DNA from 4 places in the Streptomyces sp. NPDC023157 genome. Region 4 is predicted to be linked to each of the others. Evidence: riboswitches for the same ligand, from Rfam matches in the RefSeq annotation. Region 4 holds a riboswitch; each other region holds the start of a gene.

Region 1 (7,055 bases), on a different contig from region 4:
GAGTCGGGAAGGCAGGCCATGGCCACGGACGCGGGCAGCACGGAGACAGAGGGCGGCGCCGCCACCCGCACCGCGCGCGTGCCCAAGTACTACCGACTGAAGCGGCACTTGCTCGACATGACGGACACCCTGCCGCCCGGCACCCCCGTCCCGCCCGAGCGCACTCTCGCCGCCGAGTTCGACACCTCGCGCACCACCGTGCGCCAGGCACTGCAGGAACTGGTGGTCGAGGGCCGCCTGGAGCGGATCCAGGGCAAGGGCACCTTCGTGGCCAAGCCCAAGGTCTCCCAGGCCCTCCAGCTCACCTCGTACACCGAGGACATGCGCGCGCAGGGCCTGGAGCCCACCTCGCAGCTCCTCGACATCGGCTATGTCACCGCCGACGACACGCTCGCCGGGCTGCTCGACATCACCGCCGGCGGCCGGGTGCTGCGGATCGAGCGCCTGCGGCTCGCGAGCGGCGAGCCGATGGCCATCGAGACCACCCACCTGTCCGCCAAGCGCTTCCCCGCGCTGCGGCGTTCGCTGGTGAAGTACACCTCGCTCTACACGGCCCTCGCCGAGGTGTACGACGTGCACCTGGCCGAGGCCGAGGAGACCATCGAGACCTCGCTGGCCACCCCGCGCGAGGCCGGCCTGCTCGGTACGGACGTGGGCCTGCCGATGCTGATGCTCTCCCGGCACTCCCTCGACGCGCAGGGCGAACCGGTCGAATGGGTGCGTTCGGTCTACCGCGGCGACCGCTACAAGTTCGTCGCCCGCCTGCAGCGCCCCAACGGCTGACCGGGCGCGCCTGATCCGTTATACGGACAGGGGTTCCTAACAGCGAGACCGTCCCCTAGATTTCCCCGTCTTACGAGGTGATCAGTGAGGGGACGGTTTCGCCATGTCAGAAGCGGCACAAGGGAAACAACCGGTCATCACACCGTCGAGGGTGGTGATCGCGCTCTGCCTGTTCGCACCGTTCGTGGCGATGCTCTGGGTGGGCTCGTACGCGAAGGTGGACCCCGCCTTCATCGGCATCCCGTTCTTCTACTGGTACCAGATGCTCTGGGTGGTCGTCTCCACCGGGCTGACGATGCTCGCGTACCAGCTCTGGAAGCGCGACCAGCGCGCCCGCAAGGGGGGTGACGCGCGATGAAGGACGGTGTGAACGGCGTCGCGCTCGGCGTCTTCGTCTTCTTCTTCCTGGCCGTCACGGTCATGGGCTTCCTGGCCGCCAAGTGGCGCAAGGCCGAGAACGACAACAGCCTCGACGAATGGGGCCTGGGCGGCCGTTCGTTCGGCACCTGGGTCACCTGGTTCCTGCTCGGCGGCGACCTGTACACCGCGTACACCTTCGTCGCCGTCCCGGCGGCCATCTACGCGGCGGGCGCGGCCGGCTTCTTCGCCGTGCCGTACACGATCCTGGTCTACCCGCTGATCTTCACCTTCCTGCCCCGCCTGTGGTCGGTGTCCCACAAGCACGGGTACGTCACCACCTCCGACTTCGTCCGCGGCCGCTTCGGCTCCAAGGGCCTGTCGCTGGCCGTCGCCGTCACCGGCATCCTCGCCACCATGCCGTACATCGCCCTCCAGCTCGTCGGCATCCAGGCCGTCCTGGACGTGATGGGCGTCGGCGGCGGCGAGAACACCCACTGGTTCGTCAAGGACCTGCCGCTGCTCATCGCCTTCGGTGTCCTCGCGGCGTACACGTACTCCTCCGGCCTGCGCGCCCCGGCGCTCATCGCCTTCGTCAAGGACGCCCTGATCTACATCGTCATCGCGGTGGCGATCATCTACATCCCGATCAAGCTGGGCGGCTTCGACGAGATCTTCGGCAAGGCGGCGGAGGCGTACCAGACGGTCAACCCGGTCACCGGCAAGCCCAAGGGCGCGCTCGTGCCCGGCGAGGCCGGCCAGTGGACGTACGCGACGCTGGCCCTCGGCTCGGCGCTGGCGCTCTTCATGTACCCGCACTCGATCACCGCGACGCTCTCCTCCAGGAGCCGCGAGGTGATCCGCCGCAACACCACGATCCTGCCGCTGTACTCGCTGATGCTGGGCCTGCTCGCGCTGCTCGGCTTCATGGCGATCGCCGCCGGCGTCAAGGTCACCAACGGGCAGCTCGCCATCCCGCAGCTCTTCGAGGACATGTTCCCCGCCTGGTTCGCGGGCGTCGCCTTCGCCGCCATCGGCATCGGCGCCCTGGTGCCGGCCGCGATCATGTCGATCGCAGCGGCCAACCTGTTCACGAGGAACATCTACAAGGACTTCCTCAAGCCGGACGCGACGCCCGAGCAGGAGACCAAGGTCTCCAAGCTGGTCTCGCTGCTGGTGAAGGTCGGCGCGCTGGTCTTCGTCCTCACCATGGACAAGACCGTCGCCATCAACTTCCAGCTGCTCGGCGGCATCTGGATCCTGCAGACCTTCCCCGCCCTCGTCGGCGGCCTGTTCACCCGCTGGTTCCACCGCTGGGCGCTGCTCGCCGGCTGGGCCGTCGGCATGGTCTACGGCACCGCCGCCGCGTACGGCGTGGCCAGCCCCACCCAGAAGCACTTCGGCGGCTCCTCGGCCGAGATCCCCGGCATCGGGGAGATCGGCTACATCGGCCTCACCGCCTTCGTGCTCAACCTGGTCGTCACCGTGGTCCTCACCGTCGTCCTGAAGGCGCTCAAGGCGCCCGACGGCGTCGACGAGACCTCGCCCGGGGACTACACGGCGGACGCCGGTGACGCGGGCGTCGCCACCGAACTGCCGAAGGTCGGCACCGCCGGGCACTGAGCCCCGCGGCCGTCCGCTCCGGCCCCTCCGCCCGCCTCCGGTTATCCGGAGGCGGGCGGAGCCGTGCCGGGGGCAGACTGCCGGGCATGGACTTCACGATCAGGGCGGTACGGCCCGAGGAGTACGCGGCCCTCGGCGAGATCACCGCGCGGGCCTATCTCGACGACGGGTTCCTCGCCTTCGGCGAGGACGACGCGTACCTGCACCTGCTGCGGGACGTGGCCCGGCGGGACGCCGAGGCCGAGGTGCTCGTGGCGGTCGACACCACGGACGCGGCCGGCACGGTCCTCGGCGGGGTGACCTTCACCGCCGGCGGCGAGGAGTGGGCGGACATCGCCCGGGAGGGCGAGGCCGAGTTCCGCATGCTGGCCGTCGCGCACGCGGCGCGCGGCCGGGGCGTCGGGGAGGCCCTGGTGCGGGCCTGCGTGGACCGGGCGCGGGCCGTCGAGGGGTGCGCGCGGATCGTGCTGTCCACCCAGCGGACGATGGCCACCGCCCACCGGATCTATGAGCGACTGGGCTTCGTCCGCTCCCCCGAGCGGGACTGGAAGCCCGTCCAGGGGCTCGACCTCACGCTCTTCACCTACGTTCTGGAGCTCTGAACTCCGCCCCGACCGACACAACATGTGGGGGGTGCCGTGAGCGGCGCCCCCCACATGTATGCTCGTCCTCGCTGTCGCCGCAGGGGAATCCGGTGGAAATCCGGAACTGTCCCGCAACGGTGTGTTTTGCGCGCTTTTCGCGCCCAGGGTGAGTCCGAAGACCTGCCGGCAGCGCGCCCGGTCCGTCCGTTCCGGGTGTCACAGACGTCCGGGCCTCGCGGAGTGGGCCGGTGGACGCGGCGCCGCCGTGCGTACGGCCGCCCGTTCCCGCCTCCCGTCCTGGCTCCGCGCCGAGCGAGGGAGAGCCCCCACGTGACCATCGCGCCCGCCGATCCGGCCGCAGCGATCGAGACCGACGGCCCCGGCACCGTGCTGCTGCGGGTCCTGACCGATCTCACCGCCGACCTCCCGGACACCGACCCCGGCAAGGTCGCCGCCGCCGCCCTGCGCGGCCGCAGCGCCGGCTCGGACGAGGCGGAGCTGCGCGAGCTGGCCACCGAGGCCGCCGCCGGACTCATCGCCGAGGACCCGGCGTACTCCCGGCTCGCCGCCCGGCTCCTCACGATCACCATCGCCGACGAGGCGGCCGGCCAGGGCGCGGTGTCCTTCTCGGCCTCCGTCGCCGTCGGCCACCGCGAGGGCCTGATCGCCGACCGCACGGCCGCGTTCGTCGCCGCGCACGCCGCGCGCCTCGACGCGCTGATCGACCCGGCCGGCGACGACCGCTTCGGCTACTTCGGCCTGCGCACCCTGTACTCCCGCTACCTGCTGCGGCACCCGATCACCCGCCAGGTCGTCGAGACCCCGCAGCACTTCATGCTGCGCGTGGCGAGCGGCCTCGCCGAGGACGAGTCGGCGCGTGCCGTGGACGAGGTGGCGGCGCTGTACGGGCTGATGAGCCGGCTCGACTACCTGCCCTCCTCCCCCACCCTGTTCAACTCCGGCACCCGCCACCCGCAGATGTCCTCCTGCTACCTGCTGGACTCCCCGCAGGACGAGCTGGACTCCATCTACGACCGCTACCACCAGGTCGCGCGCCTGTCGAAGCACGCGGGCGGCATCGGCCTGTCGTACTCGCGCATCCGCGCCCGCGGTTCGCTGATCCGCGGCACCAACGGGCACTCCAACGGCATCGTGCCGTTCCTGAAGACGCTGGACGCCTCCGTCGCCGCGGTGAACCAGGGCGGCCGCCGCAAGGGCGCCGCCGCGGTCTACCTGGAGACCTGGCACGCGGACATCGAGGAGTTCCTGGAGCTCCGCGACAACACCGGCGAGGACGCCCGCCGTACGCACAACCTGAACCTCGCGCACTGGATCCCGGACGAGTTCATGCGCCGGGTCAACGCCGACGCCGCGTGGTCGCTGTTCTCCCCCGCCGACGTGCCCGAGCTGGTCGACCTGTACGGCGACGAGTTCGACGCCGCGTACCGCAAGGCGGAGGCCGCGGGCCTGGCCAAGAAGACCATGCCGGCCCGTGACCTGTACGGCCGCATGATGCGCACCCTCGCGCAGACCGGCAACGGCTGGATGACCTTCAAGGACGCGTCCAACCGGACCGCCAACCAGACCGCCGAGCCCGGCTCCGTCGTCCACTCCTCGAACCTCTGCACCGAGATCATCGAGGTCACCGACGACGGCGAGACGGCCGTCTGCAACCTCGGCTCGGTGAACCTGGGCGCCTTCGTCCAGGAAGGAGCCGACGGCGGGCAGATCGACTGGGCGCGCCTGGACGAGACCGTGCGCACCGCCGTCACCTTCCTCGACCGGGTCGTCGACATCAACTTCTACCCGACCGAGCAGGCCGGCCGTTCCAACGCCCGCTGGCGCCCGGTGGGCCTGGGCGCGATGGGCCTCCAGGACGTCTTCTTCAAGCTGAAGCTGCCCTTCGACTCGGCCGAGGCCCGCGCGCTGTCCACCCGGATCGCCGAGCGGATCATGCTGGCCGCGTACGAGGCCTCCGCCGACCTCGCCGAGCGCAACGGCCCGCTGCCCGCCTGGGACAAGACCCGTACGGCCCGTGGCGTGCTGCACCCGGACCACTTCGACGTCGAGCTGAACTGGCCGGAGCGCTGGGCCGCGCTGCGCGAGCGGATCGCCGCCGTCGGCATGCGCAACAGCCTCCTCCTCGCCATCGCGCCGACCGCGACGATCGCCTCGATCGCCGGCGTCTACGAGTGCATCGAGCCGCAGGTCTCCAACCTGTTCAAGCGCGAGACGCTGTCCGGCGAGTTCCTCCAGGTCAACTCGTACCTCGTGGACGAGCTGAAGCGGCTCGGCGTGTGGGACGCGCAGACCCGTGAGGCGCTGCGCGACGCCAACGGCTCGGTGGCCGGCTTCACCTGGGTGCCGGCCGAGGTGCGCGAGCTGTACCGCACGGCCTGGGAGATCCCGCAGCGCGGCCTGATCGACATGGCCGCCGCCCGCACCCCGTTCCTGGACCAGGCGCAGTCGCTGAACCTGTTCCTGGAGACGCCGACCATCGGCAAGCTGTCGTCGATGTACGCGTACGCCTGGAAGCAGGGCCTGAAGACCACGTACTACCTGCGTTCGCGCCCGGCGACCCGGATCGCCCGCGCCGCGCAGGCCGCCGCCCCCATCCCCGTCCAGCAGGTCGCCGACCCCGACGCCGTCGCCTGCTCCCTTGAGAACCCCGAGTCCTGCGAGGCCTGCCAGTAATGAGCTCCACCGACAAGAACCTCCTCGACCCGGGCTTCGAACTGACCCTGCGCCCCATGCGCTACCCGGACTTCTACGAGCGCTACCGCGACGCGATCAAGAACACCTGGACCGTGGAGGAGGTCGACCTCCACTCGGACGTCGCCGACCTCGCCAAGCTCACCCCCGGTGAGCAGCACATGATCGGCCGTCTGGTCGCGTTCTTCGCGACCGGCGACTCGATCGTGTCCAACAACCTGGTCCTGACGCTCTACAAGCACATCAACTCGCCCGAGGCGCGGCTGTACCTCTCGCGCCAGCTGTTCGAGGAGGCCGTGCACGTCCAGTTCTATCTGACGCTGCTCGACACCTACCTCCCCGACCCGGACGACCGCGCGGCCGCCTTCGACGCGGTCGAGGAGATCCCCTCGATCCGCGAGAAGGCGCAGTTCTGCTTCAAGTGGATGGACTCGGTCGAGAAGATCGACCGGCTGGAGACCCAGGCCGACCGCCGCCGTTTCCTGCTCAACCTGATCTGCTTCGCCGCCTGCATCGAGGGCCTGTTCTTCTACGGCGCCTTCGCGTACGTGTACTGGTTCCGGTCCCGCGGTCTGCTGCACGGCCTGGCGACCGGCACCAACTGGGTGTTCCGCGACGAGACGATGCACATGAACTTCGCCTTCGAGGTCGTGGACACCGTCCGCAAGGAGGAGCCCGAGCTCTTCGACGACGAGCTCCAGGCGCAGGTCACCGCGATGCTGCGGGAGGCCGTCGAGGCTGAGCTCCAGTTCGGCCGCGACCTGTGCGGTGACGGCCTGCCGGGCATGAACACCGAGTCGATGCGCGAGTACCTGCAGTGCGTCGCCGACCAGCGCCTCACCCGCCTGGGCTTCGCGCCGGTGTTCGGCTCGGAGAACCCGTTCGCGTTCATGGAGCTCCAGGGCGTCCAGGAGCTGACCAACTTCTTCGAGCGCCGCCCGTCCGCCTACCAGGTGGCGGTCGAGGGCTCGGTGGACCTGGACGAGGACTTCTAGG
Region 2 (7,055 bases), on a different contig from region 4:
GGAGCCCTCCAGGCGGTCCCGCCACAGCTCCATCGCGGCGGCCGACCGGGTGGTGCCCAGTTCGGCGGCGAGCGCGGGCACCGACGGGTCGGAGAGCGTGCAGACCACGTCGTTGTCGGCGGGCAGCCGCTTGCGGGTGACGCCGCTGGCGACCATCCGGGCGTCGCACAGGATGGGCGCGCCCGCGCGCAGGGCGGCGCGCGCCGAGGCGACGACGCCGGGGGAGTGGGCGATGTCCCGCACGAGGTCGGTCATGCCGCAGGCGTGGATCATCCGCACCGCGACCGTGGCGACGTCGGCGGGCAGGCCCGCGAGGTCCGACTCGGCGCGGATCGTGGCAAAGGAGCGGCGGTAGATCTCCGCGCCGTCCTTCTCGTACTCGAACATCCTGGTGCTCTCGCTCATCTCGTGGGGGTCGCCGGGCCGCGGGCCGCCGCGACCGCTTCGGACAGGGAGGTACGGGGGGTGGGGACGCCGTCGACCAGGTAGGCGCCGTCCTCGGTGGCGAGGACGTCGACCCAGGCGCCGTGCGGGTGCCCGCAGCGGCGTGCGCACCCCGAGAAGTGGACGGGCAGCCGCCCGTGCGGCGCGAGGGCCGCGTCCGCCCGCACGTCGGCGAGGGACTTGGCGCAGCCGGGCCGCCCGGTGCAGGCGCCGACGCCGGTGCCGGCGGTGTCGGGCCGGGTGATCAGGCCGTACGAGGCCAGCTCGGCGAGCCGGCCGGGCGGCGCGGCGACCACCGCACCGCGCCAGGGCGTGAACCGCACCTCGCGCGCCGGCAGCAGCGCCCGCAGCTGGACGGCGGTCAGCCGGCCGAGCGGCGCGAGGACGTACAGGGCGTCCGCGCCCAGCGGCCCCGGGGCGGGCGGCTCCCCTTGGGGCAGCGGGGGTACGGCGTGGGGGACGGGCTCCGCGACGAGCCCGGCACGCGTCAGGGCCGCCGCCAGGTCCGGCACGCACCCCTCGGGCAGTTCCCGCACCCGCCAGGCCCCCGTCCCGGCGGTCTCGGCGGCCCGCAGGAAGGCGTCGGCGGCGGCGAGCGCGGCGCGCGGGGCGTCGGCGGCGGCGATCCGGAAGGTGTGGTCGCCGAGGCGGAGCCGGGCGCGGGCCTCCCCGCCCGCGGGGGGCTGTTCTGCGAGCAAGGTCACATCCCCGCCGAGCCCCGCGACGTCGCCCCGCCCGTCGTCCAGGACGAACAGGAACCGTCCCGAGAGCGCCGCCGTCCACGCCTCCGCGCACAGCAGCGCGTCCAGCTCCCGCGCCCACAACTGCGGGTCGGGGCCGCCGAGTCCGTCCAGTCCCGCGGCCGGTGAGGCGACGATGTTGCGGATCCGTTCGTGGCTGGGCGAGGGCAGCAGCCCGGCCCGGTCGAGGAGCGCGGCCAGCTCGGTGCCGCAGCTCTCGCCGAGCCCGCGCAGCTCCGCGTTGCCGCGTGAGGTGATGCTGACGCTGCCGTCCCCGAGGGACTCGGCCGCGTCGGCCAGAGCGAGAACCTGAGCCTCCGTCAGGCGCCCGCCGGGCAGGCGCAGTCGGGCGAGCCGCCCGTCGTCCGCCGCGTGCAGTCGCAGCGCACCCGGACAGGCGTCGCCGCGGTCCCGTATGAGAGGTTCGCCCGGTTCGGGCGAGGTGCGTGGGGTGGCCGACATGGCGGCGAGCATACCCACGGCACGATCCGCTCCCACCTGGCACGAACCGGCCACGGGCGGGGCGGCGGCAGCCGCGTACGGCCCCCGCCCACCCGGTGTGATCCGCCCGACCCCCCGCTCTCCCCCCGCCGCGCCCGCTCACGATCTAGGATGCAGACGGCATGGGGTCCCAGGACCCCGGGGAGGAAGCCCGGTGAGAATCCGGCGCGGTCCCGCCACTGTGAGCCGGTCCGGAGTTCCGGGGCGGTGAGTCAGGAACTCCCGCCGTCCATACGACCACCCGGGGCGCGGACAACCCCGAGGAAAGGGCCTGAGCTCGCCATGCTCCTGCTGCTGTCGCACTCCGACACCGACCTGCTCAGCGCCCGCGCGGCGGACGCCGCCGTCGCCGATGGGCAGGTGGCGTACCGGTACGCCAACCCGTCCCGGCTGCCGCTGGCCGACCTCCCCGCTCTCCTCGACGGCGTCGAGCTCGTCGTCGTCCGCCTCCTCGGCGGCCTGCGGTCCTGGGAGGACGGCCTGGACACGGTCCTGGCCGCCGGGAAGCCCGTGGTGGTGCTCAGCGGCGAACAGGCTCCCGACGCGCAGCTGATGGAGGCGTCGACCGTCCCGGTCGGCGTGGCCACCGAGGCGCACGCGTACCTGGCGCACGGCGGCCCGGCCAACCTCGGCCAGCTGGCCCGCTTCCTCTCCGACACGGTGCTGCTCACCGGCCACGGCTTCGAGCCGCCGGCCCCCGCGCCGACCTGGGGCCCGCTGGAGCGGACCCCGGGGGAGACGCCCGAGGGCGCCCCCACCGTCGCCGTGCTCTACTACCGCGCCCACCACATGAGCGGCAACACCGCCTTCGTCGGCACCCTCTGCGACGCGATCGAGCAGAAGGGCGCCCGGGCGAAGGCCCTGTACGTGGCCTCCCTGCGGGCCCCGGAGCCGGAGCTCCTCGACGAGCTGCGCGGTGCCGACGCGATCGTCACGACGGTCCTCGCGGCGGGCGGCACCAAGCCGGCCGAGGCGCAGGCCGGCGGCGACGAGGAGGCCTGGGACGCGGGCGCGCTCGCCGCCCTGGACGTGCCGATCCTGCAGGCGCTGTGCCTGACGGGCTCGCGCGCCGCGTGGGAGGAGAACGACGAGGGCCTGTCGCCGCTGGACGCGGCCAGCCAGGTCGCCGTCCCGGAGTTCGACGGCCGGCTCATCACCGTCCCGTTCTCCTTCAAGGAGATCGACGAGGACGGCCTGCCCGCGTACGTGGCGGACGCCGAGCGTTCCGCCCGCGTCGCCGGCATCGCCGTCCGGCACGCCCGTCTGCGGCACATCGCGAACGGCGAGAAGAAGCTGGCTCTCGTCCTCTCCGCGTACCCGACGAAGCACTCCCGCATCGGCAACGCCGTCGGCCTCGACACCCCGGCCTCCGCCGTGGCGCTGCTGCGCCGGCTCATCGCCGAGGGCTACGACTTCGGTCCCGAGGCGGACATCCCCGGCCTGGTCTCCGGCGACGGCGACGAGCTGATCTACGCCCTGATCGAGGCCGGCGGCCACGACCAGGACTGGCTCACCGAGGAGCAGCTGGCCCGCAACCCGGTCCGTATCCCGGCCGCCGACTACAAGCGCTGGTACGCCGAACTCCCGGCGGAGCTGCGCGCCCAGGTCGAGGAGCACTGGGGCCCGGCCCCGGGCGAGATGTTCCTGGACCGCTCGCGCAACCCCGAGGGGGACATCGTGCTCGCGGCGCTGCGCCGCGGGAACCTGCTGGTCCTCATCCAGCCGCCGCGCGGCTTCGGCGAGAACCCGATCGCGATCTACCACGACCCGGACCTGCCGCCCTCGCACCACTACCTGGCGGCCTACCGCTGGATCGCCGCCCGCGCCGAGGACGGGGGTTTCGGCGCGGACGCGATGGTGCACCTGGGCAAGCACGGCAACCTGGAGTGGCTGCCCGGCAAGAACGCCGGCCTGTCCGCCGCCTGCGGCCCGGACGCCGCGCTCGGCGACCTGCCGCTGGTCTACCCGTTCCTGGTCAACGACCCGGGCGAGGGCACCCAGGCCAAGCGGCGCGTGCACGCCACGCTCGTCGACCACCTGGTGCCGCCGATGGCCCGCGCCGACTCGTACGGCGACATCGCGCGCCTGGAGCAGCTGCTCGACGAGTACGCGCAGATCAGCAGCATGGACCCGGCGAAGCTGCCGGCGATCCGCGCGCAGATCTGGACGCTGATCCAGGCGGCGAAGCTGGACCACGACCTGGGCATGGCGGACCGGCCGGAGGACGACGGCTTCGACGACTTCCTGCTGCACGTCGACGGCTGGCTGTGCGAGGTCAAGGACGCCCAGATCCGCGACGGCCTGCACGTCCTGGGCGGCGCCCCGGTCGGCGAGGCCCGGGTGAACCTGGTCCTGTCGATCCTGCGCGCCCGGCAGATCTGGGGCGGCACGCAGGCGCTGCCGGGCCTGCGCGAGGCCCTCGGCCTGGACGAGTCGGCGGCGACCCGCACCACCGCCGACGAGGCGGAGGCGAAGGCCCGCGAGCTGGTCGAGGGCATGGAGGCGGCGGACTGGTCCGTGGACGCGATCGCCTCCGTGGCCGGCGCGTACGGCGCCGACGTGCACGCGGTGCTGCGCTTCGCCTGCGAGCAGGTCGTCCCGCGCCTGGCCGGCACCACCGACGAACTCACGCACGCCGTCCACGCGTTGAACGGCGGCTTCGTCCCGGCGGGGCCGTCGGGCTCGCCGCTGCGCGGCCTGGTCAACGTGCTGCCGACCGGCCGCAACTTCTACTCGGTCGACCCGAAGGCCGTGCCGTCCCGCCTCGCGTGGGAGACCGGCCAGGCGCTCGCCGACTCGCTCCTGGAGCGCTACCGCACCGACAACGGCGAGTGGCCGACCTCCGTGGGCCTCTCCCTGTGGGGCACGAGCGCGATGCGCACCGCGGGCGACGACGTCGCCGAGGCGCTCGCCCTGCTGGGCGTCCGCCCGCTCTGGGACGACGCCTCGCGCCGCGTGAACGGCCTGGAGCCCATCCCGCTCGCCGAGCTGGGCCGTCCCCGCATCGATGTGACGCTGCGCATCTCGGGCTTCTTCCGGGACGCGTTCCCGCACGTCATCGGCCTGCTCGACGACGCCGTACGGCTGGTCGCGGGCCTCGACGAGGCCGCCGAGGACAACTACGTACGGGCGCACGCCCAGGCGGACCTGGCGGAGCACGGCGACGAGCGGCGCGCCACCACCCGTATCTTCGGCTCCCGCCCGGGCACGTACGGCGCGGGTCTGCTCCAGCTGATCGACTCGCGCGACTGGCGCACCGACGCCGACCTGGCCGAGGTGTACACGGTGTGGGGCGGTTACGCGTACGGCCGGGGTCTCGAAGGGCGCCCGGCGCGCGCCGAGATGGAGACGGCGTACAAGCGGATCGCGGTCGCGGCGAAGAACACGGACACGCGCGAGCACGACATCGCCGACTCCGACGACTACTTCCAGTACCACGGCGGCATGGTGGCGACCGTCCGCGCGCTGAAGGGCACGGCGCCCGAGGCGTACATCGGCGACTCCACCCGCCCGGAGACGGTCCGCACCCGCACGCTGGTCGAGGAGACCTCCCGGGTGTTCCGCGCCCGCGTGGTCAACCCGCGCTGGATCGAGGCGATGCGCCGGCACGGCTACAAGGGCGCGTTCGAGCTGGCGGCGACGGTCGACTACCTCTTCGGCTACGACGCCACGACGGGCGTGGTCGCCGACTGGATGTACGACAAGCTGACCGAGGCGTACGTCCTCGACCCGGAGAACCAGGCCTTCCTCAAGGAGGCCAACCCGTGGGCGCTGCACGGCATCGCCGAGCGCCTCCTCGAGGCCGAGTCCCGCGGCATGTGGGAGAAGCCGGACCCGGAGACGCTGGCGGCGCTGCGGCAGGTGTTCCTGGAGACGGAGGGTGATCTGGAGGGCGCGGCGGACCCGACGGACCCCGACGGGCGCTGACAGGCCCCGACGGGCTCTCACCGACCCCGACGGGCGGTGACGGGCGGCGCGGGGCTCTGGGTTACGCTCCCGGTCCGCGCGCGCCGTGCGTGCGGATCGGGACGTCGACCTGGGGTGGGGTGGTGGGCGTGCGTGCCCGCGGAGCTGTGACGACGGCGGTGGTGCTGGGTCTGGGCCTGGCCCTGGGCGCCTGCTCGGGCGGAGGAGACGGGGGTACGCCTCCGAAGCCGAAGGCCCCGAAGTCCGCGCACCCCACGACGACGGCACCCCCGACGCCTTCGGCGACCCCGTCCGCGGACCCGGACGCGGATCCGGCCGAGGACCCGGCGTCGGATCCGTCCGCGAGCGCGACCCCGTCGAAGGTCCGGATCACCCCGGGGACCGGCGGGCGCTCGGCGAAGCCGTACCGGCCCGGGACCTCCGGCGGCGTGAAGAGGAAGACGGCGGCGGAACCGCAGAACCCCAACGCGGGCCCGAACCCGCCCCCGGCGCCGGACCGTCCGGCGCCGCCGCCCTACGCGCCGCCGCCGGGGTACCGGCCGGGCGATCCCGTCACCGTGGTCCCGGTCCCCACCTTCGAGCAGCCCCCGTTCACACCGGACACGGTGCGCTGACCCACGGCTCCAGCTCCACCCGCCGCCCCCGGAAACCGTTCCGCAGGCGCCGGTCGTGGCTGACGACCACCAGCGTGCCCGGGTAGTGCGCGAGGGCGGCCTCCAGTTCCTCGACCAGGCCGGGGGAGAGGTGGTTGGTCGGCTCGTCGAGGAGGAGCAGGTCGGCCGGGGCGGTGACCAGGCGGGCGAGCTCCAGACGGCGCCGCTGCCCGGCGGACAGCTCCCGGACCGGGGTGCCCAGGTCGGCCGGGGCGAACAGACCGAGCCCCAGCAGCTCCTCCTCCCGGCCCTCGCCGAACGCGGCGGCCAGGGTGCGCGGGTCCTGCGCGGGGTTCCCGGCGCGCGGGTCGTGCGCGGGGTTCACGGCCGTGGGGTCCCCCGCCGGGTCCCCCGCCGTGTCCTGGCGGAGCAGGCCGACCCGGGCCGGGGCGCTCACCGTGCCCGCGTCGGGGGCGAGTTCGCCCGCGAGGACCCGCAGCAGGGTGCTCTTCCCGGCGCCGTTCGGGCCGGTGACCAGCAGCCGTTCGCCCGGTTCGAGGCGCAGGGCGTCCAGCCGCAGCCGGCCGTCGACCCGGACGCCCGCCAGGTCGACCGCCGCCGCCGTGCCGTCGATCCGGGCGGCGAACCGCAGCGGGTCGGGCGGTCGGGGCGCCGGGTTCTCGGCGAGCCTGCGCTGTGCCTCGCGGGCGGCCCGGATCCTGCTCATCGCGCCGTGCGCCCGTGACCGGGCCCGGAACGCGCCCGCGCCGCTGAAGGCCGCGGGCGCCTTGCGGGGGATGGCGGAGAAGCGGTCGATGGTGCTGTCGGCGAGCGCGGAGTGCCGGGCCCA
Region 3 (7,055 bases), on a different contig from region 4:
GAGGGCCCGCGGACGGACGAGTCGGAGTCTGGAGTTGCGCGCCAATGGTTCATCGGGCTTTCGAGACGTCACGGGGGCAGTCTTCCCGCTGACGGCCCGAAAGCCCAATCGGAATCCGCAACGCCGCTGCATTGGTCCCCTTCTTCGGGGGCGGTGGGGGCAACGCCGGGGGCGGCTCCGGCGGCGGTCCGGGGCCGGAGCCCTCCGCCCGCCGGACGCGTCGTTACACGAGCGGCGTCAGGAAGCGCCGCAGCGCCTCCTCGTAGCGGACCGGGTCCGCGTTCCACATGGACGCGTGCGGGGCGTTGCCGACCGTGGTGAGGGTGACCAGGTCGGGGCGGAGGGCGGCCAGCTGCTGCGAGCGGTCCCAGGGGGCGATCGTGTCGTCGGGTCCGTGGAAGACGAGGGTCGGTACGCGCAGCCCGGCGGGGTCGGCGGCCTCGGCGAGCCGGTCGCCGTGCAGGCCGGTCCTGCCCTGGGCGGCGCGGACGGCGAGCGGCACGAGGGGGCCGGGGACCCCGCGGGCGGCGGCGAGGTTGCGCAGGGTGGCCTCCCAGTCGAGGACCGGGGAGTCGAGGACCAGGCCGCGGATCCGGTCGCGCACCCCGGAGCCCGCGGCGGCGTGCAGGGCCATCGCGGCGCCCGCGCCCCAGCCGTGCAGGACGACCTGTGCGGCGCCCCGGCGGACGGCGTAGCGGATGGCGGCGTCGACGTCACGCCACTCGGAGTCGCCCAGGTGGGCGAGGCCGTCGGGGGCGGCGGGCGCGCCCTCGTCGCCGCGGTAGGCGGGGACGAGGACGGGGACCTGCCGGCGGTGGAGGAAGGGGACGAGGTTGAGGGCGTGCTCGCGGGTGGCGCCGAGGCCGTGCAGGGCGATCACCCAGGTGGAGTGGGCGCCGGGGACGAGCCAGGCGGGCAGGTTGCCGAGTTCGCCGGGGATCTCGACGTCCTCGTAGGGCAGGCCGAGGGCGGTCTCGGGGGTGCCGCAGTGCAGCTGGGGGGTGAAGCGGACGCGGGCGCCGGTGGAGAGGGTGCCGAGCTCGACGCGTTCGAGGCGGCGCACCACGGTGTCGGCGGTGTGCGGGACCCGGTCGAGGACGGGTCCGACGACCGCGTGCAGTCCGGTGGCCTCGATGCCGTAGGTGCCGGGGCGCAGCGAGGCGAGGCTGCGGGTGAGGGTGATCCGGCCGGGTCCGGTGGCGTGCACGGTCAGTCTGGGGTCGCCCGGGAGGGGGCGTCCGGACGGCACCCCGAGGGCGGCGTCGCTGGCGTACCGGCCGGCCGCCACCGCGGCCGCGCCGACACCGATCACTGTGGTGACGGCAAGTGCCGTCGCTGTAGCCGGGCGCACGCTCCCAGTGTCGGCAGAGGTCGGGAAGGCTGCCACCGGGCGGGCCCCCTGACGAGTGACATGGGTCTCCTCGGCGGGGTCGTCCGTCCGGCTGACGGGCCGCGCGCGGGGGCGACGGGGGGTCTTCGCGGGGGTCGTGCGGGGTCCACGGGACGGAACGGGTGGAGTGGGGTGGAAGGGGCGCGAGTCGTATGCGTCCTGGTACGGCAGGGCTTACCCCGGGTCGCACCCCGACCGCATGGTGGACAGGCGTGCCGGACGGCATGGTTCCGGGGGCGGAAACGGAATGCCGGGACCCCGGTTGGGGACACCACACAGCCCGACCCAGTTCATCTTCCGTTCACCCAGGTTGCGTACGTTCGACGAGCCACTGACGTCAAACGATTGCCTGGGTAAATGGAACACATCACGCTGCTGCTCGCGATTGTGGTCGTGACAGCTCTCGTGTTCGATTTCACGAACGGTTTCCACGACACCGCCAACGCGATGGCGACGACCATCTCGACCGGTGCTCTCAAGCCCAAGACGGCGGTGGCCATGTCCGCCGTGCTGAACCTCGTCGGCGCGTTCCTGTCCGTGGAGGTCGCCAAGACGATCTCCGGCGGGATCATCAACGAAGAGGGCATTCGTACAGAAGTGATCTTCGCGGCGCTCGTCGGCGCCATCCTGTGGAACCTGCTGACCTGGCTGCTCGGTCTGCCGTCCAGCTCCTCCCACGCCCTGTTCGGCGGCCTCATCGGCGCCGCCGTGATGTCGGCGGGCTGGGGCGCGGTCAACGGCCCGACCATCGTCACCAAGGTCCTCATCCCCGCCGTCGCGGCCCCGATCGTCGCCGGTCTGGCCGCGATGGTCGCCACCCGCCTGACGTACCGCATCGGCGCGAAGACCGAGACGAAGGCCACCGCGAAGGGCTACCGGGCCGGCCAGATCGCCTCCGCCGGTCTCGTCTCGCTCGCCCACGGCACCAACGACGCCCAGAAGACGATGGGCATCATCACCCTCGCCCTGGTCACCGGCGGTGTCCTCGCCCCCGGCTCCAACCCCCCGATGTGGGTCATCGTCGCCGCCGGCATCGCGATCGCGGCCGGCACCTACCTCGGCGGCTGGCGCATCATCCGCACCATGGGCAAGGGCCTCACCGACCTCCAGCCGCAGCAGGGCTTCGCCGCCCAGACCAGCGCCGCCACGGTCATCCTGGCCTCCTCCCACCTGGGCTTCTCGCTCTCCACCACCCAGTCCTGCTCGGGTGCCGTGATGGGCGCCGGCCTCGGCCGCAAGGGCGGAGTCGTCCGCTGGTCGACCGCCACCCGGATGTTCGTCGCCTGGGGTCTGACCCTGCCCGCCGCGGCCGTGGTCGGCGCCGGCGCCGAGTTCCTCACCAAGCAGGGCCCCTGGGGCATCGCCGCCGTCGCGGTCCTGCTGGTCGCCGGCTCCGGTGTCATCTGGTCGCTGTCCCGTCGCAAGCCGGTCGACCACAACAACGTCACGGCCGACGACCTCGACGCCCCCGCCGAGCCCGCGGGTGTGGTGACCACCGCCATCGCGGCCGTCACCCCGCCGCCGGCCGGCTCCGTCGCCGCCGTCACGGACACGGACCTGAAGGCCACCATCCCCACCCCGGGCCCCACGGACCCCGCCGCTCCCCCGGCCCCCGCCGCCGCGGTCTAAGGAACTGGAACCAAGCATGAAGATCGACTGGGCAGCCCTCGGCTCCGTCTTCGGAGTCAGCCTCGTGGCGACCGTCGCCCTGGTGGGCCTCTTCACCCTCGGCGTCATGGGCCTCTCCAAGCAGGAGGAGGCCGCCGCGAACGGCGGCTCCGCCTCGCTGGCCCGTACCGGCGCCTACGCCTGCTTCGCCCTGTGCGCGGCGGCCGTGGCGTACGGCATCTACCTGATCGTCATCTGACGCGCTCCACCGAGCGTCGTCCGAGGCGGCGAGCACGACGGCCGGGCGGTCCGCACCACAGGGTGCGGGCCGCCCGGCCGTCGTGTCTGTGGCGCTCCGCACAGTGACCCGACGCAGGTCAAGGGTGAGTTGACGGCTGTTCGCGCAGCGTGGTGGACTGCCGGGGCCATTACGGCGCCAGTAGAGGAAGTCCGGTGCGAATCCGGCGCGGTCCCGCCACTGTGACCGGCCCCCCGGGGCCGGGAGTCAGGAACTCTCGCCGCCGGTCACGTCGATCCAGGGCGCGGACCCTGAGTGAGGACAGAGCGCCATGCCCGGCCGCGGCCTCGGCTTTCCCGGCACCATCGGTTCCACCGGCGCCACCAGCGCCAGCAGCGCCACCAGCGCCACCCGCACTTTCGCTTACGGAGCGGCCGCCGGCCTCGCCGTCGACCTGCTCGCGGGCGACCCCCGCCGAGGCCATCCCGTCGCCGCCTTCGGCCGGGCGGCCGGCGCGGTCGAGGAGCGCCTGCTGCGCGACCACCGCGGCTGGGGCGCCCTGCACACCGCCGTCTGCGCCGGCTCCACCGTGGCGCTCGGCGCGCTGGCCGCCCGTACGGTACGGGGCAGCCGCGCCGCCACCGTCGCCCTGACCGCCGCCTCCGTGTGGGCCGTCGTCGGCGGTACGTCGCTGGGCCGCGAGGCCCGCGCGATCGGCGGGGCGCTCGCGGCCGGGGACCTGGAGGTCGCCCGGGAGCGCCTGCCGCACCTGTGCGGACGCGACCCGCACTCCCTGGACGGTCCCGCGATGGCCCGCGCGGTCGTCGAATCGGTCGCCGAGAACACCTCCGACGCCGTCGTGGGCGCCCTGTTCTGGGGTGCCGTCGCGGGCGTGCCCGGCCTGCTCGGCTTCCGGGCGGTCAATACCCTGGACGCGATGGTCGGCCACAAGTCGCCGAAGTACCGCCGCTTCGGCTGGGCCTCGGCCCGGCTCGACGACCTCGCCGGCTGGCCGGGCGCCCGGCTCACCGCCGTCCTCGCCACCGTCGCCGGCGGGAACCCGCGCGGCGCGGCCCGGGCCTGGCGCGCCGACGCGGCGAAGCACCCCAGCCCCAACGCGGGCCCCGTGGAGGCCTCCTTCGCGGGCGCCCTCGGCGTACGGCTCGGCGGGACCCTCGCGTACGGCGGCCGGATCGAGCACCGGCCGGTCCTCAACGGGGCGGGGCGGCCCGTCGAGGTCGCCGACATCGACCGGGCGGTACGCCTGTCCCGCCGGGTGACCGGACTGACCCTGGCCGCCTGTGTCGGCGGCCGGATGATCGCGAGCGCGCTGAAGCGGAGGAACGCATGAGGGGTGGGGGGCTGCTCGTCGCCGGGACCACGTCCGACGCGGGCAAGAGCGTCGTCACGGCCGGCATCTGCCGCTGGCTGGTCCGGCAGGGCGTCAAGGTCGCGCCGTTCAAGGGGCAGAACATGTCCCTGAACTCCTTCGTGACCCGGGAGGGCGCCGAGATCGGCCGCGCCCAGGCGATGCAGGCGCAGGCCGCCCGCGTCGAGCCCACCGCGCTGATGAACCCGGTGCTCCTGAAGCCCGGCGGCGACCGTTCCAGCCAGGTCGTGCTCATGGGGAAGCCGGTCGGCGAGATGAGCGCCCGCGGCTACCACGGCGGACGGCAGGGGACGCTCTTCGAGCCGGTGCTGGCGTGCCTGGAGGAACTGCGGGGCACGTATGACGCCGTGATCTGCGAGGGGGCGGGCAGCCCGGCCGAGATCAACCTGCGGCGCACGGACATCGTGAACATGGGCATCGCGCGGGCCGCGCGGCTGCCCGTCGTGGTCGTCGGCGACATCGACCGGGGCGGGGTGTTCGCCCAGTTCTTCGGGACGACGGCGCTGCTCGCGCCCGAGGACCAGGCGCTCGTCGCCGGCTTCCTGGTGAACAAGTTCCGCGGCGACGTGACGCTCCTCGAACCCGGTCTCGACATGCTCCACGGGCTCACCGGACGCCGCACCTTCGGTGTCCTGCCGTTCGCCCACGGGCTCGGCATCGACGAGGAGGACGGCATGGGGGTCCCCCCGGCCGGAGGCTGGGGGAGGGTCTCGCAGCGGGGCACCGTCCGCGAGTCGGTGGTGGCGCCGCCGGTCGGCGCCGACGTGCTGCGGGTCGCGGTCTGCGCCGTCCCGCTGATGTCCAACTTCACCGACGTGGACGCGCTGGCCGCCGAGCCGGGCGTCGTGGTCCGGTTCGTGGACCGGCCCGAGGAACTCGTCGACGCGGACCTGGTGGTCGTGCCCGGCACCCGCGGCACCGTCAAGGCCCTCGCCTGGCTGCGGGAACGCGGCCTGGCCGACGCCCTGGCCCGGCGCGCCGCCGAGGGGCGGCCGGTGCTCGGCATCTGCGGCGGCTTCCAGGCGCTCGCCGAGCGGATCGAGGACGAGGTCGAGTCGAAGGCCGGCGTGGTCGACGGACTCGGGCTGCTGCCCGTACGGGTGCGCTTCGGGGTCGAGAAGACCCTGGCCCGGCCGGTCGGCGAGGCGCTCGGCGAGCGGGTCGAGGGGTACGAGATCCACCACGGCGTCGCCACCGTCGAGGGCGGCGAGCCCTTCCTCGACGGCTGTCGGGTGGGCGCCGTCTGGGGCACCCACTGGCACGGCTCGCTGGAGAGCGACGGCTTCCGCCGGGCCTTCCTGCGCGAGGTCGCCGCCGCGTCCGGCCGCCGCTTCGTCCCGGCCCCGGACACCTCGTTCGGCGCGCTCCGCGAGGAGCAGCTGGACCGGCTCGGCGACCTGATCGAGGAGCACGCCGACACGGACGCGCTGCTGCGGCTCATCGAGGAGGGCGCCCCGACGGGGCTGCCGTTCGTACCGCCGGGGGCGCCGTGAGCACCCCGCCCGCACCGCCCGCCCCGACCCCCGTACGACTCGAAGGAGTGACCACCCGATGAGCACCCGCTATCCGTTCACCGCCGTCGTCGGCATGGACGACCTGCGGCTCGCGCTGCTGCTGAACGCGATCAGCCCGGCCGTGGGCGGTGTGCTGGTCCGCGGCGAGAAGGGCACCGCCAAGTCGACCGCCGTGCGCGCGCTCGCCGAGCTGCTGCCGGCCGTGCCCGTGGTCGCGGGCTGCCGCTTCAGCTGCGACCCGGGCGCGCCCGACCCCGCCTGCCCGGACGGGCCGCACGAGACCGCGGGCGGGGACGAACGGCCCGCGCGCATGGTCGAGTTGCCCGTCGGCGCCTCCGAGGACCGGCTGGTCGGCGCGCTCGACATCGAGCGGGCGCTCGCCGAGGGCGTGAAGGCCTTCGAGCCGGGCCTGCTCGCCGACGCGCACCGGGGCATCCTGTACGTGGACGAGGTCAACCTGCTCCACGACCATCTGATCGACCTGCTGCTCGACGCGGCCGCCATGGGCTCCTCGTACGTCGAGCGCGAGGGCGTCTCCGTGCGGCACGCGGCCCGCTTCCTGCTCGTCGGCACGATGAACCCCGAAGAGGGCGAGCTGCGGCCGCAGTTGCTCGACCGGTTCGGGCTCACCGTGGAGGTCGCCGCGTCCCGGGTGCCCGAGCAGCGGGTCGAGGTGGTCCGGCGGCGGCTCGCCTTCGAGGACGACCCGGCGGCGTTCGCCGCGCGCTGGGCCGGCGAGGAGGCCGCGCTGCGTGAACGGATCGTCGCCGCAAGGGAGTTGCTGCCACAGGTGGCGCTCGGTGACGCGGAGCTGCTGCAGATCGCCGCGACCTGCGCCGCGTTCGAGGTCGACGGCATGCGCGCCGACATCGTGATGGCCCGTACGGCGACCGCGCTGGCGGCCTGGGCGGGGCG
Region 4 (7,055 bases):
GAAGGACCAGGCGAGCATGGTGACCGGGCCGGTGAGCATGCCCTTGACCGGCTTGGCGGTGAGGGACTGCGCGTACGCGGTCCAGCGCACGGTCATCGGCGCGGGGCGGGAGATGTCGCCGGCGAGGATCGGCGGGCGGACGTAGCGGGTGCCGTACGACTGGACCCAGCCGTGCCGGGTGGCGAGGTAGCCGGCGAGCTGCTCGGCGAAGTACTGCACCATGTCGTTGCGTTCGGGCTCGCCGTGCACCAGGACGTCGAGTCCGGTCTTCTCCTGGAAGGAGACGACCTCCTGGATCTCCGTCTTGATGCGCTCCTCATAGGCGACGGTGTCGATCCGGCCGCTTCGCAGGTCCGCGCGTGCGGCCCGCAGTTCGGCCGTCTGCGGGAAGGACCCGATGGTGGTCGTCGGGAGCAGCGGAAGCCCGAGGTGGGCCCGCTGGGCCGCGGCACGCTGTGCGTAGGACTGCGAGCGGCGCAGGTCCGCCTCGGTGACGGCCCGGACCCGGGCCCGCACGGCGGGATCGCGGGTGAGGGGGGAGGCGGCGCGGGCGGAGCGCGCACTCCGGTTGGCGGCCAGCTCGCCGCTGATGGCGTCGGTGCCCAGGGACAGGCCCCTGGCCAGGGCGACGACCTCGTCCGCCTTCTGCCGGGCGAAGGCGAGCCAGCCCAGGACCTGCGGGTCGACGTCCGTCTCGGCCGCGGCGTCGAGCGGGACGTGGAGCAGCGAGCACGAGGCCGACACGTCCACGTGGCCCGCGAGACCGAGGAGGGTGCCGAGGGTGGCGAGGGAGCTCTTCAGGTCGTTGACCCACACGTTGCGCCCGTCGACCACGCCGGCGACGAGCCGCTTGCCGGGCAGGCCGCCGACGGCCGCGAGTCCGTCGAGGTTCGCGGCGGCGGGCCCGGTGAAGTCGAGGGCGAGTCCTTCGACCGGAGCCTTGGCGAGCACCGGGAGGGCGTCGCCCAGCCGGTCGAAGTAGGAGGCGACGAGCAGCTTCGGCCGGTCTCGTGCGGCGCCGAGATCGCGGTAGGCCCGTGCGGCGGCGGCGAGTTCGGCGGGCCTGCGGTCCTGTACCAGGGCCGGTTCGTCGATCTGCACCCACTCCGCGCCGGCGGCCCGGAGGTCGGCGAGGACCTCGGCGTAGACGGGCAGCAGGCGGTCCAGCAGGGTCAGCGGCTCGAACTCCGCCGCCACGCCGGGGGCGGGCTTCGCCAGCAGGAGGTAGGTGACCGGTCCCACCAGGACGGGTCGGGCGGTCAGGCCCAGCGCGAGGGCCTCGCGCAGCTCCGCGACCTGTTTGGCCGAGTCCGTCGAGAAGACGGTGTCAGGACCCAGTTCGGGGACGAGGTAGTGGTAGTTGGTGTCGAACCACTTCGTCATCTCCAGCGGGGCGGTGTCCTGGGTGCCTCGGGCCATGGCGAAGTAGCCGTCCAGCGCGTCGGCGGCGACGGCGTCGCGATGGCGGCCCGGGATCGCGCCCACCATGACGGTGGTGTCGAGGACGTGGTCGTAGTACGAGAAGTCGCCGGTCGGCACTTCGGTGATGCCGGCGTCGGCGAGCTGCGACCAGTTCTTCCGGCGCAGTGCGGCGGCGGTGTTCCGGAGGGCGTCCGTGGTGACGCGGCCCTTCCAGTAACCCTCGATCGCCTTCTTGAGTTCGCGGTTCGGCCCCTGACGGGGGTAGCCGTACACGGTGGCCCGTGCTGCCGCTGCTGCGGACTTCGTGGTCACGGAGATCTCCTTCGCGAGATGAATCCCTGAGGTCCGGGGACCTGACGAGGGGCGAAGAGAGACCGGGGACAGGCGGATGCGCACGCGCGCAGCACGACACGCTCGTCCGCCTGTATGGTCGCCGACCCGCCCTCGAGGTCACCGGATGGCCACACACGGAATCGTCCGCGTGCGGGCAACGGGCAGGTCTTCGGACTCGCGGGCACGTCTCGTCGTACGAGACTCCTACTGGCCGTCGCTTCCCAGATCCGGTACGTCGGACCCAGTGCTGTGTGACGGCGGTCGTTCCCGCTCACCGCTGCGGGGCAGTCCCGGATTCCCACCGGGTTCCCTCTTACGACGCATCCCGCCTGGCGGACGGGGCGAACCAGCTGCGCTCTCACTCTAGACCACGGGCCACGCCGGCCGGCGGGTGAAGTCGGCACGGGAACGCCGGAGTTCACGTCACGACAGGCCCCACGGGATCAAGGGCCTTGTGGGAGTGGCTGGTTCTGTGCCATCGGTCAGGGTCGGGTCCTCCTTCAGAGGGAGAGGATGCCGTCCTTCGGGGGGATTCGGGCACGTCCCTTCTGAGCAAGGGTTCTTGGGCCAGAACGTCCACCTCCCGCGAGGATCTCCATCACCGTGCGAAGCAGACGAACGGCGTCCACCGTGGCCCTCGGCGCCATCGCGACGCTCCTTCCCGTACTCACCCCCGCCGTGGCCTCGGCGGCCGCACCGGCACCCCGGACCGCCGCCGCCACCCCCGCTATCCCTTCACCCGATCCGCTCGCGCGCTACGGGCACCAGAAACCGCGCTGGAGCCGCTGCGACGCCGAAGGACCGGCGGAGTACGAGTGCGCCACGATCAAGGTGCCCCTCGACTACGCCCGTCCGAACGGCCGCACGCTCGACCTGGCCGTGTCCCGGACGAAGGCGACCAGCGCCCGTGACCGGCGCGGTGTGCTGCTGCTGAACCCCGGCGGGCCCGGCGGACCGGGCCTCGACATGCCGGTCTGGATGGCGCCGATGCTGTCGGACGACGTGAAGAAGCGGTACGACCTGATCGGCTTCGACCCCCGGGGTGTCGGCCGGAGCAGCCCGGTGAGCTGCGGGCTGAACGACGCCGAGAGGGAGTGGCAACGCCCGTACCGGGCGGCGACGTTCACGAAGGACGTCCAGTGGGCCCGGACCGTCGCGGAGAAGTGCCGGGCGCGGAACGGCGTCGTCCTGTCGCACCTCACCACCCGCGACACCGCACGCGACATGGACGTCATCCGTGCCGTGCTCGGCGAGAAGAAGATCTCGTACCTCGGTTACTCCTACGGCACCTATCTGGGAGCCGTCTACACGCAGATGTTCCCGAAGCGCGCCGACCGGTTCGTGCTCGACAGCGCGGTCGACCCGGAGCGGATCTGGCGCGGCATGATCCAGATATGGGCCGAGGGGGCGGAACCGGCGTTCGCGCGCTGGACCGCCTGGGCCGCCGAGCGGAACGCGACGTACGGGCTCGGTGCCACCCCGGCCGAGGTCGGTGCGACCTTCTGGGCGCTGGTCGCCCGGGCGGACCGCGAGCCGATCGAACTCGACGGCGTCGCCCTGACGGGCGATGACATCCGCCTCGGGTCGCGGGCCGTGTTCTTCGACGTGGCGTACGCCGCCGAGGCGGTCGTACGGCTCAAGGACGCCGCCGAGGGCCGGACTCCGGCACCGGCCCGGCGCGGCACGCCGCCCGCCCCCGTACCGCCGGCCTTCGCGAGCGCCGCCGGCTCCCCGGCCGCGGCTCCCGCCGTCCCGGCGGACAACATGGACGCGGCCTTCTGGTCCGTGGTGTGCGCCGACACCCGCGCCTGGCCGCGCGACCCGGAGCAGTACCGGCGCGACGCGATCCGCGACAAGCGCAGGTACCCGCTGTACGGGGACTTCGCGTCCAACATCAAACCGTGCGCGTTCTGGCGGGGCGGGGCCGAGCCCGCCACCAAGGTGAACAACTCCGTCCCCGCCCTCGTCCTGCAGAACGAGTGGGACTCCCAGACGCCGCTGGCCAGCGGGCAGGGGCTGCGCCGGGTGATGAAGGGGGCCCGGATGGTCACCGTCCTCGGCGGCCAGGGCCACGGCGTCTACGGACTGGGATCCTGCGCCGACGCGACCGCCACCGCCTACCTGGTCACGGGCCGCCTGCCCGCCACCGACGTCACCTGCCGGACCCCGGCCGACCAGGCCCACCGCTCCGCCCCGCTCCCGCTGCCGACCCTCCCTCAGCGCCTCCCGATCGGGCAGGACCGCTTCTGACGGCGCCCTGACCGGCCCCTGAGGGCGGGACCCCGCGCCGCGGGGCCCCGCCCTTCCTCTTGGTGGTCAGGGGTGCACGGCCCGTCGGCGGGGCTCAGGCCGCGGGGGCCCTGAAGTGGCAGTTCGTGGAGATGGGCGAGGTGGTCGTGCCGTCGGTGGTGCGGACGCGCCAGCCGTACGCGTGGCCGGGGACGAGCTGGGGGACCGGGACGGAGACGGTGCCCTGGCCGCGGACCTTGGTGCTGGCCGAGCCGGCCGCGCCCATGGTGATCGGCTGCGGCAGGCTCTGGTCCGTGTTGTCCCAGATCGAGAACTCGGCCCACACCTCCTTCGACGGGTCGGGGTGGGTGACCGTCGCCGTCAGCGTCGGCGTGAGGGTGGTCGCCGTGCCGTAGTCGGCGCCGAAGGGGTCGAGGTTCTGGTGGCAGCCCTGGGACAGCGGCTCGCCCGCGACCTCGCGCAGCGCCGTGTTCCGGCCGGTCGGCGCCGTCAGCCTGCCGGCGTACGAGGCGATCTGGTCGTCGCGCAGCGGATAGCCGAAGGCGGCCACGCGCTGCACGGAGCCGTTGAAGTAGGCGTTGGAGGCGCCCTTCACCTTGTCGCGACCGACGACGAACGGGCCCGTGGCCGCCCAGCGGTCGGCGTCGGCGTGGACGGCCGTGGCCTTCTTCACGCCGTCGACGTAGAGGGAGACCGCGCCGGAGGTGGCGTCGTACACGCCCGTGAGATGGGTCCAGGTGCCGGCCGTGGCGCCGGGGGCGATGGCCTGGTCGACGCTCCACGTCGCGCTGTCGGCCTTCGGCAGGGCGAAGCGCCAGCTGCTGTCGCCCGGGTTGTAGAAGAGCATCATGCCGCTGATCGTCGTCCCGTCCTGGGACAGCACGACCGACGTGCCCGCGCCCGGGTTCACCTTCGCCCAGGCGGAGACGGTGAAGCTGCGGGTGGTGTCCACGACGGGCCCGGCCGCGCCGGCCGTACCGGTGGAACCGTCGAGCGCCAGCGCTCCGCCGTGCTCGCCCGGCGCCCAGGAGGCGCCGCCGGTCAGCGTGCCGTCGAATCCGGCGGCGCTGCCGTCGAGCCGCCAGGACGGCTTGCCGCCGCCCTGCGTGTGGCCGTACAGCGGCGTGTGGTCGGAGTAGCCGGTCGCGCCCGGCTTGCACGGGTCGGGGACGCTCGACGGCGTCGTCCTCGTGCAGGCCGGCTGGACGGAGATCCGGTAGTCCGTCTGGTCCGCGAAGTCGGTCCGGGAGTCGCAGCCGGTGAAGCCGCCGGTGGCGAAGAGGTAGTCGATCTTCGAGGTCGTGTACCCGGCGTACGACAGGATCCCGCCGTTCGCGTCCTTCGTCACGCCGTCGAGGGTGAACTTGGTCGGCTCGTCGGAGGCGTCGCCGGTGCCGTACGCCCGCTGGTCGCACTCCGACATCAGGCGGTAGAGCGGCTGGAGCCGGTCCTGGAGCCGGGTGTTGAAGTCGCCGCCGAGGACGACGGACGGGAACTTCCCGACCACGTCCGCGACCGTCGCGATCTGGTCGGCGTAGTACTGGTCGGCCTGCGCCTGCGTCAGCTTGAGCGGGACGTCGGCCCCGAAGTTGGACACGTGCGTCGTGCACACGTGGTTCTCCCAGCCGGCCACCTCCACGCACAGCACGCTGCCGCGCCCCATCGCCAGACCGAGCGGAGTGGTGAAGTCCGTCTCGGTCTTCCACGTCATCCGGCCCTTGACGCCGATGGCCACCCCCAGCGTGCCGGACAGCGAGCCGCGGCACTTCGAGCCCTGCGCGTCGATGAACTCGACTCCCGGCACGTCCGGTTCGTACGTGTCGCCCGGGCGCGTCCCGCCGGCGAGCGCGAACGTCCAGTCGGAGCCCGGGTCGTCGGCCTCCAGCTTCGCCTCCAGCGGGACGAGGTGGCTGACCGAGCACACCTCCTGGAGCATGACCACGTTGAGGTCCCGCTCCTCGACCAGCTGGGCGATGCCCTCGATCTTCTTGCCGGGCACGTTGCGGTACGGGCAGTAGCCGTCGTCCGTGGCGATCCGGCCGCCCGCCTCGCCGCAGATGTTCCAGGTCATCGCCCGGACCGACTCCCGGGTGGTGGCCGTGCCGCCCGCGTCCCCCGGGACCGTCGTGACGGCGGCGGCGGGCGCCGCCTGTCCCGTGAGCAGGACGACGGCCGCGAGGACCGTCGCCATGATGTGCAGCCCGTGGGCCGCGATTCTTCTCATGAGTCGTCTCTTACCGGCGGACCTGTGGGGGTCCGCTCCTCCCCCCGCCCCGACTCCGGGGCGGTGGTCATGACTCTGTCAGCTCATCGGCGCAGGTCGACGGGCAGGGCGACGCGTGGGTCCGTCCGCGGGGTCCGTCCGCGGGTCGGCGTCCGAGGATCGCCGTCCGTGGGCTCAGGTGAGGGAGGTGACCAGGAGGGTGAAGGCGCCGATGATGACGGCGACGCGGACGTAGTGGAAGCGGTCCCAGCGGTTCGACTGCTCCTTCCAGTCGGCGGGCCGGTTCTCGGGGGTCCAGGTCTTACCGCGGTTGTTGATCGGGACGAGGATCAGGACCGAGATGAGCACGCTCACGATCAGCAGCGCGGCGGCGATGACGACGAGGCCGGCGCCGGGGCGGTCCCATCCGGCGACGGCCCAGACGGCGCTGAGGACGAGCGACGTGATGTACCAGAACGGCATCAGCGCGCCGAGCATCCGGCCCCCGTGGGCGCGGCCGAGCAGGCCGCTGTCCTCGGGGAGCGCGTTGAAGATCGGGTTGAGGACGAAGGCGACGGAGAACTCGACTCCCACCATCAGGCCGACGATCACGGTGGTGAAGACCTCGAGTGCGTTGAGCATGATGACCCCTCCGAGGATCTAGCAGTGCTAGGTGATGAGGCAACGCTAGTACTGCTGCCGCTCGATTGTCTAGCGGTGCTAGGATCGCGGCATGTCGGTACAAGAACGCAAGCAGCGCGAACGGGCGGACCGCGAACGCCTCATCGTGGCGACGGCCCGCGAACTCGCCGAGCAGCAGGGCTGGGACGCGGTCACCACCCGTCGG

What was found. Region 4 has a riboswitch for cobalamin ahead of metE (5-methyltetrahydropteroyltriglutamate--homocysteine S-methyltransferase). Riboswitches for the same ligand answer to the same signal wherever they lie in the genome.
Region 1: it holds a riboswitch for cobalamin, as region 4 does, so the genes downstream of both, ACZ3ZE_RS23855 (ribonucleoside-diphosphate reductase subunit alpha) here and metE (5-methyltetrahydropteroyltriglutamate--homocysteine S-methyltransferase) in region 4, are expected to answer to the same signal.
Region 2: it holds a riboswitch for cobalamin, as region 4 does, so the genes downstream of both, cobN (cobaltochelatase subunit CobN) here and metE (5-methyltetrahydropteroyltriglutamate--homocysteine S-methyltransferase) in region 4, are expected to answer to the same signal.
Region 3: it holds a riboswitch for cobalamin, as region 4 does, so the genes downstream of both, ACZ3ZE_RS00330 (cobalamin biosynthesis protein) here and metE (5-methyltetrahydropteroyltriglutamate--homocysteine S-methyltransferase) in region 4, are expected to answer to the same signal.

What each region holds. Positions count from the first base shown of each region.
Region 1 covers NZ_JBVHIL010000006.1:456,262-463,316, forward strand. The annotation lists gene ACZ3ZE_RS23835 (GntR family transcriptional regulator) at 19-783, shown strand; gene ACZ3ZE_RS23840 (DUF3311 domain-containing protein) at 887-1,141, shown strand; gene mctP (monocarboxylate uptake permease MctP) at 1,138-2,763, shown strand; gene ACZ3ZE_RS23850 (GNAT family N-acetyltransferase) at 2,850-3,365, shown strand; cobalamin riboswitch at 3,424-3,549, shown strand; gene ACZ3ZE_RS23855 (ribonucleoside-diphosphate reductase subunit alpha) at 3,678-6,041, shown strand; gene ACZ3ZE_RS23860 (ribonucleotide-diphosphate reductase subunit beta) at 6,041-7,054, shown strand.
Region 2 covers NZ_JBVHIL010000005.1:305,634-312,688, reverse strand. The annotation lists gene ACZ3ZE_RS20070 (precorrin-8X methylmutase) at 1-405, opposite strand, end outside; gene ACZ3ZE_RS20065 (cobalamin biosynthesis protein CobG) at 402-1,646, opposite strand; cobalamin riboswitch at 1,787-1,929, shown strand; gene cobN (cobaltochelatase subunit CobN) at 1,968-5,612, shown strand; gene ACZ3ZE_RS20055 (hypothetical protein) at 5,741-6,226, shown strand; gene ACZ3ZE_RS20050 (ABC-F family ATP-binding cassette domain-containing protein) at 6,204-7,055, opposite strand, start outside.
Region 3 covers NZ_JBVHIL010000001.1:56,737-63,791, forward strand. The annotation lists gene ACZ3ZE_RS00310 (hypothetical protein) at 1-72, opposite strand, end outside; gene ACZ3ZE_RS00315 (alpha/beta hydrolase) at 224-1,351, opposite strand; gene ACZ3ZE_RS00320 (inorganic phosphate transporter) at 1,748-3,019, shown strand; gene ACZ3ZE_RS00325 (hypothetical protein) at 3,036-3,257, shown strand; adenosylcobalamin (AdoCbl) riboswitch at 3,440-3,514, shown strand; gene ACZ3ZE_RS00330 (cobalamin biosynthesis protein) at 3,568-4,587, shown strand; gene ACZ3ZE_RS00335 (cobyric acid synthase) at 4,584-6,119, shown strand; gene ACZ3ZE_RS00340 (putative cobaltochelatase) at 6,178-7,055, shown strand, end outside.
Region 4 covers NZ_JBVHIL010000002.1:196,846-203,900, reverse strand. The annotation lists gene metE (5-methyltetrahydropteroyltriglutamate--homocysteine S-methyltransferase) at 1-1,734, opposite strand, end outside; cobalamin riboswitch at 1,899-2,121, opposite strand; gene ACZ3ZE_RS06720 (alpha/beta hydrolase) at 2,359-4,005, shown strand; gene ACZ3ZE_RS06715 (LamG-like jellyroll fold domain-containing protein) at 4,100-6,229, opposite strand; gene ACZ3ZE_RS06710 (DUF1772 domain-containing protein) at 6,404-6,850, opposite strand; gene ACZ3ZE_RS06705 (TetR/AcrR family transcriptional regulator) at 6,942-7,055, shown strand, end outside.